3 regions of the Mesorhizobium sp. BHbdii genome follow, and region 2 is predicted to be linked to each of the others. Evidence: predicted binding sites of a transcription regulator. Region 2 holds the regulator's gene; each other region holds the start of a gene.
The links. Region 2 encodes LexA, which represses DNA repair genes until DNA is damaged. Its sites were predicted from a motif close to TGTTCNNNNTGTGTTCNG; they were not measured.
Positions count from the first base shown of each region.

Region 1: a site for LexA is predicted at 2,706-2,723, ahead of ACWTU8_RS24840 (helicase-related protein). Genes of this name have one in related genera too.
Region 3: a site for LexA is predicted at 2,230-2,247, ahead of recA (recombinase RecA). Genes of this name have one in related genera too.

Region 1 covers NZ_JBSPKX010000005.1:267,128-271,522, reverse strand. Annotated here, with positions in the region: gene ACWTU8_RS24840 (helicase-related protein) at 1-2,530, opposite strand, end outside; gene ACWTU8_RS24835 (TetR/AcrR family transcriptional regulator) at 3,228-3,986, opposite strand; gene ACWTU8_RS24830 (FAD-dependent oxidoreductase) at 3,945-4,395, shown strand, end outside.
Region 2 covers NZ_JBSPKX010000001.1:1,732,953-1,737,347, reverse strand. Annotated here, with positions in the region: gene trpC (indole-3-glycerol phosphate synthase TrpC) at 1-428, shown strand, start outside; gene moaC (cyclic pyranopterin monophosphate synthase MoaC) at 495-992, shown strand; gene ACWTU8_RS08410 (molybdopterin molybdotransferase MoeA) at 992-2,194, shown strand; gene lexA (transcriptional repressor LexA) at 2,299-3,036, shown strand; gene ACWTU8_RS08400 (ComEC/Rec2 family competence protein) at 3,030-4,395, opposite strand, start outside.
Region 3 covers NZ_JBSPKX010000001.1:2,314,339-2,318,733, forward strand. Annotated here, with positions in the region: gene alaS (alanine--tRNA ligase) at 1-752, opposite strand, end outside; gene recA (recombinase RecA) at 1,009-2,106, opposite strand; gene ACWTU8_RS11325 (carbohydrate kinase family protein) at 2,381-3,319, shown strand; gene ACWTU8_RS11330 (TfoX/Sxy family protein) at 3,339-3,662, opposite strand; gene ACWTU8_RS11335 (GFA family protein) at 3,756-4,253, shown strand; gene sufA (Fe-S cluster assembly scaffold SufA) at 4,263-4,395, opposite strand, start outside.

The DNA of each region.
Region 1 (4,395 bases), on a different contig from region 2:
CCGCCTGCTTGGCCGCGGCGGCTTCGCGCGCGGCGCTGTCCTGTGCCTCGAGCCGCGCCCTCACCTCGACCGCCGGCTTCGGCTCTGCCCGGTAGCCGAGGCCTTTCAAAATCTCTTCCATGTCGTCGGCCGTGGCGCCGAGGATCGACATCATCGGCGGCGTCACCATGAAGGACTGACCATCATAGGCGCCGTCGGGGCGCTGGCCGAGGCCCGGCTTCCAATTGGTTGCGGGCCGGATCAGGTCGGCCAGCCGTTCAAGGATGTCGACGCGCACCGCGCGACGGCCGAGATTGCGGTAGCCGGCCAGCTTGTAGAAGGTCTTGTCGAACGTGGGATCGATGACCACCGAGGTGCGGCCGGAGGCCAGCGCGTGAACCACGTCGCCAAAGCCGGGCTTGTCCTTGCCGTCGCTCCTCAGCGCCCACAACAGCGTCACCAGTCCAGCCGGGGCGGGCTTGATCAGCGCGGGCACGAAGACGTGGTAGGCGCCGAAGCGCACGCCGAGTCGGCGAAGGGCGGCGCGGCCTTCCTGGTCGAGCGACTTCATCTCCTCGGCGATGTCACGGCGGTTGATGAGGCCGAAATGCTCGACGAGCTGGAAGGCGATGCCGCGGCCGATGCCGGTGATCTGCTCGGCGTTCTTGAGGTCGACCAGCGGCTTCAGCAGGGACTCGATCTGGAAATTGACGAAGCGCTCGGCCCGGGCCGCGACCTTATCGCGGGCGGGTCCGGTGAGCTGCTCGTCGGCCAGCAGCACAAGGCGCGGCTTCAGCGGCTCGTCGCCTGCTACCAGCGTGCCGATCGGCGCGCCGATCCAGCGCAACGTGCCGTCGGAGCCGAGCGCGATGTCGCCGTTGGCCGAGGCGCCGAAGCGTTCGGCCCGCGCCTCGAATTCGGCTGCAAGCGCCTTCTGGGCTGCTGCACGCACCGCCTTGGCGTCCTCGCCGCCGGCGCTTTGGTCGGCGGTGAAGCGGAACCCCTGCAACTCGCCGACATGATGGCCTTCGACGAGGACGGTTCCGGTTGGGCTGATTTCGGCTTCAGGCATGGTATTTTCTCTAAGGCGCCGCATGAGGACGGAAGTCCTGCGGTCTACGAAGCGTTTCGTCAACCGCTCATGCAGCGCATCCGACAATCTGTCTTCGATTTCGCGCGTCTTTTCCTGCCAGTGTGCCTGATCGGCCAGCCAGCCGGGCCGGTTGGAAACGAAAGTCCAGGTGCGGATCTGGGCGATCCGGTGCGACAGCGTGTCGATGTCGCCCTCGGTGGTGTCGGCACGGCGCACCTGCTCGGCCATGTAGTTCTCGTCGACATGGCCATGCCTGGCAAGGTCCATGTAGATCGAGGCGATCAGGTCGGCATGCTGGGCTGGCGCGATCTTCCTGTAGTCGGGAAGGGCGCAGGCCTCCCACAACAGCGCCACGCGCCTGGCGTCGGTGGCAAGCGCCCGAATGTCCTCGTCGCGGGACAGGTGCTCGAGCGCCTGCGCATCCACCGCCGGCAGCGCGCGCGTCAGGCCTTCAACCGGGGCGTTGGTCTCGATCGAGCGCTTCAGCGCGTCGAGGTTGGCGAAATCGAAACGCGCGGTGCGCCATTGCAGCACCTTCACCGGGTCGAAATCATGCGCTTCGATCTTCTTGACCAGTTCCTCATCCAGTGGATCGACCTGGCCGGTGACGCCGAAGGTTCCGTCGCGCAAGTGCCGGCCGGCGCGGCCGGCGATCTGGCCGAGCTCGGCCGCCGTCAGATTGCGGTACTGGTAGCCGTCGAATTTGCGGTTCTGGGCGAAGGCGACATGATCGAGATCGAGGTTGAGGCCCATGCCGATCGCATCGGTGGCGATCAGATAATCGACATCACCCGATTGGAACAGCGCCACCTGCGCGTTGCGGGTGCGGGGCGATAGCGCACCGAGCACGACGGCCGCACCGCCCTGCTGGCGGCGGATCAGTTCGGCGATCGCATAAACCTCGTCGGCGGAAAAGGCGACGATCGCCGTACGTCGCGGCAAGCGGGTGAGCTTCTTCGAGCCGGCATAGGCGAGATGCGACAGCCGTGGCCGCGTCACCACCGACACGCCCTTCAGCAGACGCTGGAGGATGCCGTGCATGGTGGCCGCACCCAGCAGCAGTGTCTCCTGGCGGCCGCGCAGATGCAGGATGCGGTCGGTGAAGATGTGGCCGCGCTCTAGATCGCCGGCCAGCTGAACCTCGTCGATGGCAACGAACGCGGCGTCGGTCTCGCGCGGCATGGCTTCCACCGTACAGACCGAATATCTGGCGCCGTCGGGCTGGATCTTCTCCTCGCCGGTGATGAGCGCCACCTTGTGAGCGCCGACCTTCTCGCAGACGCGTGTATAAACCTCGCGGGCGAGGAGCCTGAGCGGCAGGCCGATAATGCCGCTTTCATGCGCCACCATGCGCTCGATGGCGAGATGGGTCTTACCGGTGTTGGTCGGCCCGAGCACGGCGGTCACGTCGCGGCCCGACAGGATCAGCGGTTCAGTGTGTTTCGGCTGGATGTTCATCGACCTGGAAATAAGGCTCTCTGCCTCGCGTTGTCGGGAGCGCGCCCCGTGCTGGCGCGTGTGACAAGCGACACATAGGGATTTCGGGCGCGAAGCGAAAGCGGAATGTTCCGACGGCAGCTCGAAGGCTCCCCTCAGCTTCCGATTAGACAGTAGGGCGGTCCGATTTAACAGTTGGAACGAGTCTGGAACGAATCGGCTACGAATCGCTGACTCGCGCGGATTCAGGGTTTGTTCACGGCTACATCTGGATTTTTCGCCGGCGAGTCTCACCACATGCTGAATCGCCGAAATGGCCCGTTTCATGCAGGGCTGACTCGCCGTTAACCTTTGCCGATGAACGATCGACAGCAGGTCGGCGGCGTCATCCAACATTTTGAAATTATTAATCTTTCCTAACGCGCCTTAACCATTTGGGGATGTTTTCAGCCTTTTGTCGTTAACCTTCCGCTCAAAGCCGGAACGAAACGGCGACGAATCAGCGCTGGCGGGAGTTTCCCGGTTTGTTCACCCCAATATGTAGTGTCGTGAACAGGTTTTCCACCGGGTATCCACAGGCGGGGAACAGGGTTTTGCACAGGCTGTGCGGCCGCCATTAAGTTTTGCGTGCCGCTTCGGCACAAGGTCGCCGTCGCGTCCATCGTCGGCGCAGTCGCTGCACGAGGACCAGCGTGCCAGCAATGCAGAACGGATTGGTTCAAGACCCGTCCTCTCCCACGGCATAGCGCTGCAAAGTAGGGCCGACTTTCTGGATAATTTCGTCGTGGGACAGGGCGACGACTGGCGGAAGCCGCAGCAGGTACCGGCACATCGCCAGACCCAGCAGCTGGCTCGAAACGAGCCCGGCCCGTCGACCCGCATCGGCGGGGTCAGAGACCGCCGCAACCACCGGCCTCACCTGGTTGCCAAACACGTCGCGCAATTTTTCCGCGGCGAATTCGTTCGACGTCGACGAACGCAGCAGAATTGCCATGCCGGGACCGCTGGCCGGGCCTTCCCAGATTTCGAGAAAACGCCTGACCAGCGTTTGACCGATGGCGTTTCGATCGATCACCCGTAGCGCCGGCAATTGCAGGTCGACGACCGCCGCCCTGGCAAACAGTTCGTCCTTGCTGCGGAAATAGCGGATCACCATGGCCGGATCGATCGAGGCATGCGCCGCGACGTCGCGGATGGAGGCGCCGTCATAGCCGTGCTCGGCGAACAGGAGCCTCGCGGCCTCGAGAATTTGGGCGCGCGTGCGGTCCGACTTGCTGGGTTTCTTCGGCTGCTTCTCGGTCATGAAATTCATATGCCAACGGCCGTTGACAAATGCAATGGGTTCGGCTAGAAAGTCAACGATCGTTGACAAATGGAGACAGAAATGTTGCCGAAAACTACGGAAGTCCTGATCATCGGCGCCGGGCCGACCGGCATGGCGCTGTCCATCGTGCTGCACCAGGCCGGCGTCGATCATGTTTTGATCGACAGGCTGGCGCAGGGGCTTCAGACGTCGCGGGCTGGCGTCATCCACGCGCAGACGCTGGAAACGCTGCAGCCGCTCGGCGTCACGCAGCGGCTGAGCGAACTTGCCCTGAAGCTGCAGAATTTCGCCATCCGCGACCGCAATCGGGCGCTGCTCAAGCTCGATTTCAGCAAGCTTCCGTCAAGGCATCCCTATCTGATGATGCTGCCTCAGAACCTGACCGAGCAGGTGTTCGCCGAACGGATCGCAGCCCTGGGCGGCGTGATTCACCGCACGGTCGAGGCCAAGGCGGTCGTTCAGGACGCTGACGGCGCACGCGTGACGGTGATCGAGAACGGCCGCGAGAAACTGATATCGGCACGCTACGTCGTTGGTGCCGACGGCATGCACAGCCTGGTGC
Region 2 (4,395 bases):
TGATCATCATGGCGAGCGTCGATGACGCCGTGGCCAGCGAACTCGAAACGACGGCGTTCGAACTCGGCATGGACGCACTGGTCGAAGTGCATGACGAGGCCGAGACGGAACGCGCGCTGAAACTGTCATCGCGGCTGATCGGCATCAACAACCGCAATCTCCGGACGTTCGAAACCAGCATCGAGACCTCGGAGCGGCTCGCGAAGATGGTGCCGGCAGACCGCCTGCTGGTCAGCGAGAGCGGTATTTTCTCGCACGAAGACTGCCGCAGGCTGGAACTGAGCGACATCGGTACGTTCCTCGTCGGCGAGAGCCTGATGCGGCAACAGAATGTGGCCACTGCAACGCGCCTGCTTTTGACGGGCAAGGCGCCGGCTCATCTATCGACCCGAAGATCGGAATCGATTTTTGGAGAGCACGATGCATAGTTTCAAAGGGTTAGAGCGTACTTTGCGCGTCCAAACGGACGCACGTCGCTCTAAGGCTGACTGACGATGACGGCCGCCCTCACCCATCTTGGCGCGAAAGGCGAAGCCAATATGGTCGATGTCGGCGACAAGGCGGAGACGACGCGCACGGCAATCGCCGAAGGTCTTGTCGCGATGCGGCCCGAAACGCTGAAGATGATTCTCGACGGCGATGCCAAAAAGGGCGACGTGCTGGGCACGGCGCGCATCGCCGGCATCATGGCGGCCAAGAGGACGCATGAGCTGATCCCGCTCTGCCATCCGCTGCTGTTGACCAAGGTATCCGTTGACATCGAACCGGACGCGACGCTGCCAGGCCTGAAGGTCACGGCGCTGGCCCGCGTCACAGGTAAGACCGGCGTCGAGATGGAAGCGCTGACCGCCGTCTCGGTCGCCTGCCTGACCATCTATGACATGGCCAAGGCGGTCGACCGCGCCATGGTGATCTCGGGCATCAGGCTGGTCGAAAAGACCGGCGGCAAATCCGGCGACTACAAGGCGGACGCCAAGGGGGCAGGCCAATAATGGCACTGCTTCCGGTCGCCGAGGCGCTCGAGCGCCTGCTTGAGGATGCTGCGCCCTTGCAGGCTGAATGCGTCGCCCTGATGGACGCCGCCGACCGCGTGCTGGCGGAGCCGCTTCTGGCGCTCCGCACCCAGCCGCCGTTCAACGCGTCCGCCATGGACGGCTATGCCGTGCGGGCCGAGGACGTCGCGTCCGTGCCCGCAAGACTTTCGGTGATCGGCATGGCGCCGGCCGGACGCGGCTTTGCCGGAACAGTCGGCCCGGCGCAGGCCGTGCGCATCTTCACCGGCGCGCCGCTTCCTGCAGGCGCCGACACCATCGTCATCCAGGAGAATGCAAGGGATCTCGGCGGCGGCAGCGTCGAAGTGACCGCGTCGACGGTTGAAGGCCGCAACATCCGCCGCCTCGGGCTCGATTTCTCGAAGGGCGACGTCCTGCTGGAGAAAGGCCGCCCGCTTGATCCGGCGGCATTGTCGCTGGCGGCGTCGGCCAACCACCCGCAGGTCAGCGTGGTGAAACGGCCGCTGATCGCCATCATCGCCACCGGCGACGAATTGCTGCCGCCGGGCAGCGACCTTGGCCCCGACAAGATCATCTCGTCCAATGCCTATGGCGTCGCCGCCGCGGCCCGCTCGGTCGGCGCCAGCGCGCTCGATCTCGGCATCGCCCCCGACCGCAAGGAGGCGATCGCCACGCTGGTGAAACAAGCGGTCGACGCAGGCGCCGACGTCATTGTCACGCTGGGCGGCGCCTCGGTCGGCGACCATGACCTGGTCCATAACGTGCTGACCGGTGAAGGCATGACGCTCGATTTCTGGAAAATCGCCATGCGGCCTGGCAAGCCGTTGATGTTCGGGCGGCTGGGCGACATCCGCTGCATCGGCCTGCCTGGCAATCCGGTGGCGAGTCTGGTCTGCACGCAGCTCTTTCTGAAGCCGCTGCTTGCGCGGCTCGGCGGCCGCGCCTTCCGGCAGGACATGCGTCAGGCGCGGCTCGGCGCCGCCATGCCGGCCAACGATCTCAGGCAGGACTATGTACGCGCGGTGGTGAAGGAAGACGGCACGCCACTAGCGACCCCGTTCGGCATCCAAGATTCCTCGATGCTCAAAATGCTGGCCGACGCCAACGGGCTGATCGTGCGCGAGCCATTCGCTCCGCCAGCCGCGACGGGCGCCGCGTGTAGCGTGCTGATGCTACGCTGAACAAAACGTCAACACATTCATTAAACTTTAAACGGTTGCGGAACACAACTGGAACAGATAGTGTTTGTTCTGGGTTTGTTTTTCTGATTCTGTTGGGGGTCGCGATGCTGACACGCAAACAACATGAACTGCTGATGTTCATCCACGAGCGGCTGAAGGAAAGCGGCATTCCGCCCTCGTTCGACGAGATGAAGGAAGCGCTCGACCTCGCCTCGAAATCGGGGATCCATCGGCTGATCACGGCGCTGGAGGAGCGCGGTTTCATTCGCCGCCTGCCCAACCGGGCCCGCGCGCTGGAGGTGCTGCGCCTGCCCGATTCGATCGCGCCCGGCCTCAATGCGGCTCGCAAATTCTCGCCAAGCGTCATTCAGGGCAGCCTTGGGCAGGGCAGCCTCGGACGACAGATCAAACCGGCGCCTTCGCGCCTGCCCGCGGCCGGCAATGACGACGACGTCGTTGCCACCATCTCCATACCGGTGATGGGCCGCATCGCTGCCGGTGTGCCGATCGACGCCATCCAGCACCAGACGCATTCGATCTCGGTACCACCGGACATGATCACCGGCGGCACGCACTACGCGCTGGAGGTCAAGGGTGATTCGATGATCGAGGCCGGCATTTTCGACGGCGACACGGTCATCATCCGCAACGCCGACACCGCTCAGCCTGGCGAGATCATCGTCGCCTTGGTCGACGAGGAGGAAGCGACGCTGAAGCGGTTCCGCCGCAAGGGCGCCTCGATCGCACTGGAAGCCGCCAATCCGGCCTATGAGACGCGCATCTTCGGGCCGGACCGGGTCAAGGTGCAAGGCAAGCTCGTCGGACTGATCCGGCGTTACTGAGCGGCAGGTTTCTTGGGTTTCTCGGCCCTGCGGTATGGTGGCAAGCCCCTCGCCTCGCGCGAATATCTCCGCTGCTCGTGCCAAGGCCTATATGGCTGTCTGACGGCAAAACGGATTTCTGCGCGCGTCGTCGCTGATAGCGGATCGAAGAAGACGGCGGCACTGCCCATGCGAGCGAGCTGCCGTTTGGTGACGACGAGAACCAGCGGATTGCGGCAGGGATTATAATAGGCTGTGGCATCGTCGATGACGATCAAATCCGCAAAGGCACAGGCTGGCCGTGCGGTTTTGCGGTCGTCGGCGAGTGCGATGATCGCGCCGGACGGGTGCCGGGCGAGGCACAGGCCGGCAGTGCAGTAGAAGGGCGCTCCAGGCGGCAGGTCGGCCGGGTCGGCGACGTCGAACCGCACGTCTCCTATTTCGAATGTCTCCGGCTCGACAATGGTCGCTGAAACCAGCGCATGTTTCCAGTTGTCGGTGGTGAATTCGTTCGAACGCACCCGGTTGACGGCAAGTTCGCCGCCGCCGATCGGCAGCGCCACCAGATGCGCATCTTCCGAAATCAGCACATCGGGGGCGCGCGTGTCGGAAATCGTCAGCAGGCCGGCGAGCGCAAAGGGAAGTGCCGCAAGCCGCAACCATGTCGTCGCGATCGTGGCGATGACCAGGGCGACCGTCACCAGCAGAACCGACTGCAACGAGATCAGCCCGACTGCATCGACCGGCGACCGCTCGGAAATCCGTCCCGATATTGCGATCATGGCCGTCAGTCCCTTGCCCATCATGTAGAGGAAAGGTTCGTCGAAGCCGAAAGGCATTGCCAGAGCGCTGAGGACGGCCAGGAACATGACGACCGTGACGATTGGCATGACCGCCAGATTGGCGAACAGGCTAAGCGGCGATACGCGCTGGAAGTGCCAGATGGCGAAGAGCGCGGTGGCGCTGCCGGCAATGATGGAGGTCATTGCGATGGTACCTGTCCCAGCGGCGAGTTTTCGCGTGACGAAAGCGACCGGCGACCGTCGCTGTGGCGGCGCCGTGGCCCTGTCGGCACGATAGTCGGACCAGCCGGCATAGGCGCCCACGAGAGCAGCAGTCGCGGCGAAGGACATCTGGAAGCTTGGGCCGACCACCTCGTGCGGCGACACGACGATGACGGCGATGGCAGAAATCGTCAGATTGCGCATGGTAAGTGCCGCTCGGTCGAACAGCACGGCGACAAGCATTACCGCCAGCATGATGAAGCTGCGTTCAGCCGCGACCACGATACCGGAAAAAATGAGATAGGCAGCGATGGAAAGGAGTGCGGCAGCAGCCGCATATTTCTTGACCGGCCGGCGTGACGAAAAATCGGGAAAC
Region 3 (4,395 bases), 580 kb from region 2:
TTGAACAGGTCGATGTCGTAGTTGTCGTGCTCACCCTGCAGGACGGCTGCGATGCGCTCCAGCCCCATGCCGGTGTCGATCGACGGGCGCGGCAGTTCGATCCGCTGCGCCTTCGTCACCTGCTCGAACTGCATGAAGACGAGGTTCCAGATCTCGATGAAACGGTCGCCGTCCTCATCCGCGCTGCCGGGCGGGCCGCCCGGAATGTCGGCGCCATGGTCGTAGAAGATTTCCGAGCACGGGCCGCAGGGACCGGTATCGCCCATCGCCCAGAAATTGTCGCTGGTGGCGATCCGGATGATCCTGTCCTCCGGCAGCCCGGCGATCTTCTTCCAGAAGCCCGCGGCCGCGTCGTCGGTATGGTAGACGGTCACCAGAAGCCGGTCCTTGGCGATGCCGAACTCGCGGGTGATCAGATTCCAGGCAAGCTCGATGGCGCGCTCCTTGAAATAATTGCCGAAGGAGAAGTTGCCGAGCATCTCGAAGAAGGTGTGGTGACGGGCAGTGTAGCCGACATTGTCGAGATCGTTGTGCTTGCCGCCGGCGCGCACGCATTTCTGCGAGGTGGTGGCGCGCGAATAGGGACGGCTTTCCAACCCGGTGAAGACGTTCTTGAACTGCACCATGCCAGCGTTGGTGAACATCAGCGTCGGGTCGTTGCGCGGCACCAGCGGGCTCGACGCCACGACCTCGTGACCCTCTTTGCGGAAATAGTCGAGAAATGCCGACCTGATCTCGTTGACGCCACTCATGAATACTGCCTTTTCGAGAGATCCGCCGATTGCCGGCGGAAAACAGACATGGCCTTTTAGCGGTCGCACTGCACCCTGTCCAGAAACACGGAATTGCTCCAAACCGTAGCCCTTGCCGGCTGTTCACAATGACCAGAGCTATCGGCAAAAACGCAAACCGCCGGCCCAAGGCCGGCGGCATAAACACATCGATACACCAACTCAATTCGGGATACGCGAACTCAAACCGGTAACTTTGACTGGCACAGCCTGTATCTTACATCGCGCCCGCTTCGTCCTCGAAACTATCGTCTCCGCCTTCGGAACCGCCATTTTCGAGGAATTTCTCGGCGATCAGCCCGGCATTCTGCCTCAGCGCCAGCTCGATCTCGCGTGCCGTGTCGGGATTGTCGCGCAGGAACAGTTTTGCGTTCTCGCGGCCCTGGCCGAGACGCTGCGAATTATAGGAGAACCAGGCGCCCGACTTCTCGACCACGCCGGCCTTGACGCCGAGGTCGACCAACTCACCGGTCTTGGACACGCCCTCGCCATACATGATGTCGAACTCCACCACCTTGAAGGGCGGCGCCAACTTGTTCTTGACCACCTTGACGCGGGTCTGGTTGCCGACGACTTCGTCGCGGTCCTTGACCGAGCCGATGCGGCGAATGTCGAGGCGCACCGAAGCATAGAATTTCAGCGCGTTGCCGCCGGTCGTGGTCTCGGGCGAACCGAACATCACGCCGATCTTCATGCGGATCTGGTTGATGAAGATGACCATGGTGTTGGAGCGCGAGATCGAGGCGGTCAGCTTGCGCAGCGCCTGGCTCATCAGGCGGGCCTGCAGGCCGGGCAGTGAATCGCCCATTTCGCCCTCGATTTCGGCGCGCGGCGTCAGCGCTGCGACCGAATCGACCACCAGCACGTCGATGGCGCCGGAACGCACCAGCGTGTCGCAGATCTCCAGCGCCTGTTCGCCGGTATCGGGCTGCGAGATCAGCAGATTTTCGAGGTCGACGCCGAGCTTGCGCGCATAGACCGGATCGAGCGCGTGCTCGGCATCGACAAAGGCGCAGATGCCGCCCTTCTTCTGGGCTTCGGCCACCGTGTGCAGCGCCAGCGTCGTCTTGCCCGAGCTTTCCGGCCCGTAGATCTCGACGATGCGGCCGCGCGGCAGGCCGCCGACGCCAAGCGCGATGTCGAGGCCAAGCGAACCGGTCGGCACCGTTTCGATCTCGACGACCTGCTCGTTTGCGCCGAGCCGCATGATCGAGCCCTTGCCGAAGGCACGCTCGATTTGCGACAGCGCCGCATCCAGAGCCTTTGATTTATCCACTGCTTTGTCCTCTACAAGCCGCAAAGAATTCTGAGCCATGATACATCACCCCTTGGTCGTCAATGAAGGCCGGACAATCCGTAATCCTTATTAATTTGTACCTTTTTTGTTCTCGTCTGGCAAGGGGAGACAAATGATTGAAAAACAAACAATATCTGGATTTGTTCTTTTTTTGTTTCGTGTTTTCACCCCCGGATGTATCCCGCTTCACCCGCAGGATCGTGCTGGCATCTTTCGAATCGCGCCTCCGGTTGCCGGGCTCCGCCGGACACCCTAGTCTTCGCCCGGCAACAGCAAAGGTTTCCTCCCAGGCATGATGAAGTCGCCGACAATCCTGGCCGTAGGCGGCGCCTATATAGATCGGCGCGGCCAGGTTTCGGGCGCCTTTGTGCCGGCGGCGTCGAATCCCGGCACGATGCGCGAGGCTGTCGGCGGCGCCGTCTTCAATGCGCTGCGCGGCGCCGTGCGGCGCGGCGTCTCCGGCTCGCTGCTTTCGGTGCGCGGCGGCGATGTTCTGGCCGACACGGTCTCGCGCGCCATCGCTGCGGCCGGCATTGCCGATCTATCCGTGGTGTTCCTCGATCGCACGACGCCGAGCAACACGACGATAATCGACGGCGACGGCGCGCTGATCGTCGGCCTTTCCGACATGGCGCTCTACGACCTGGCGCTTCCCAAGCAGATCCGCCGTGCCAAGGTGCGTGAGGCGATCAGCACCGCCGATGCGGTCCTGTGCGACGCCAACCTGCCGTCGACGGCGCTGGAGCGGCTGGTGGCGTTTGCCACCGGCAAGCCGGTCTTCGCCCTCGCCGTCTCACCAGACAAGGCGGTGCGGCTCGCGCCGGTGCTTGGCAGCCTGGCGATGGTCTTCATGGACCGGCGCGAGGCCATCGCACTCGCCGATGTCGGTATCGACACGGCGGAGCGTGATATCATCGACCGCCTGAGGCGCGCCGGCCTCAAATATGGCGTGGTGAGGTCGGATGACGGTCCGGTGCTGGGTTTCGACGAGGCCGGCGCCTTCTCGATCCCGCCGCCGAGAAAAGTCACCGTCGCCGCCGCCGATGCGCTGGCGGGCGCAACGGTCGCCGCCCTGCTGCGCGGCCTGACGCTGCGCGCGGCGCTGCGTGACGGCGTTGCCGCGGCAATGCTTGCGATCGAAAGTGCCGAACTTGTGCCGGTCTTTACGGCGGCAGACTTTGCCGACGCGCTGGCCCTTGTGCCCGAGCCGCAGAAAATTGGCATGAGCTGATGACCAGTGGAGAGGCGGCCTATTTGCCGGCACGCAGCCCCGCCTCATAGGCCCGGCGCGCCCAGACTGCCATCTCGTCCGGATCGTCGAAGGCGCTGTCGGGAATGCTCCAATACGGCATGGACACGAGCTTGCCGTGCCGCGAGCCGGTGTAGGTCCATTGCCGGCAGCCGGCCGCTTCGAATTCGGGCGCGCTTTCCGAGTCGGCCTTCAGCATCAATTCGCCACGGATGACGATGGCGACGATGACGCCGTCGAAGTAGATGCCCTTGCCGCCGAACATCTTGCGAATGCTGACCGGGCCGAGGCCTTCGAAAAGTTCGGCAATGCGTTCATTGTCCATGCCGCGATCATGTCACCCGGATTTCCCCTTGTCATCGCCGCAACCAAAACCATGCTGACAAGTTGAGAGCCAAATTCTTCGGAGTCCCTCATCATGCCGCTTCTGCTCAAAGGGTCCTGCCGGTGCGATGCCGTCCGCTTCGAGGTGGAAAGCCACACGCCGGTGCCGTTCATGCTTTGCTACTGCTCGATCTGCCGCAAGCAGCAGGGCGGCGGCGGCTTTGCCATCAATCTCGGTGCCGATTTCGATACGCTGAAAATCAAGGGCAAGCGCAACCTTGGCGTCTATCAAGCCGAGATCGAGGACGACGAGCATCCACAATGCGAGATCTCGTCAGGCGAGCGGAATTTCTGCAGGAAATGCGGATCGGCACTCTGGCTCTACGATCCGACGTGGCCGGAACTGGTCCACCCATTTGCATCGGCGATCGACACAGACCTGCCGAAACCGCCTGAAAAGGTGCACCTCATGCTGAAATACAAGGCGAACTGGGTCGAGCCCGACATCGGCGAGGACGACAGGGCCTACGATGTCTATCCGGAAGAATCGATCGCCGGATGGCACAAACGAACGGGAATGTGGGTGGACTGAGGAGCCCGATCAGGCCGAGGCGCGCGCCTCGGCCAGAGCCTTCAGATCGGCCGGCTTGAGCTCAACCGATTCGCCGCAGCCGCAGGCCGAGCTCTGGTTCGGGTTGCGGAAAGTGAAGCCGGTGCGCAGCGTCGTCTGCTCG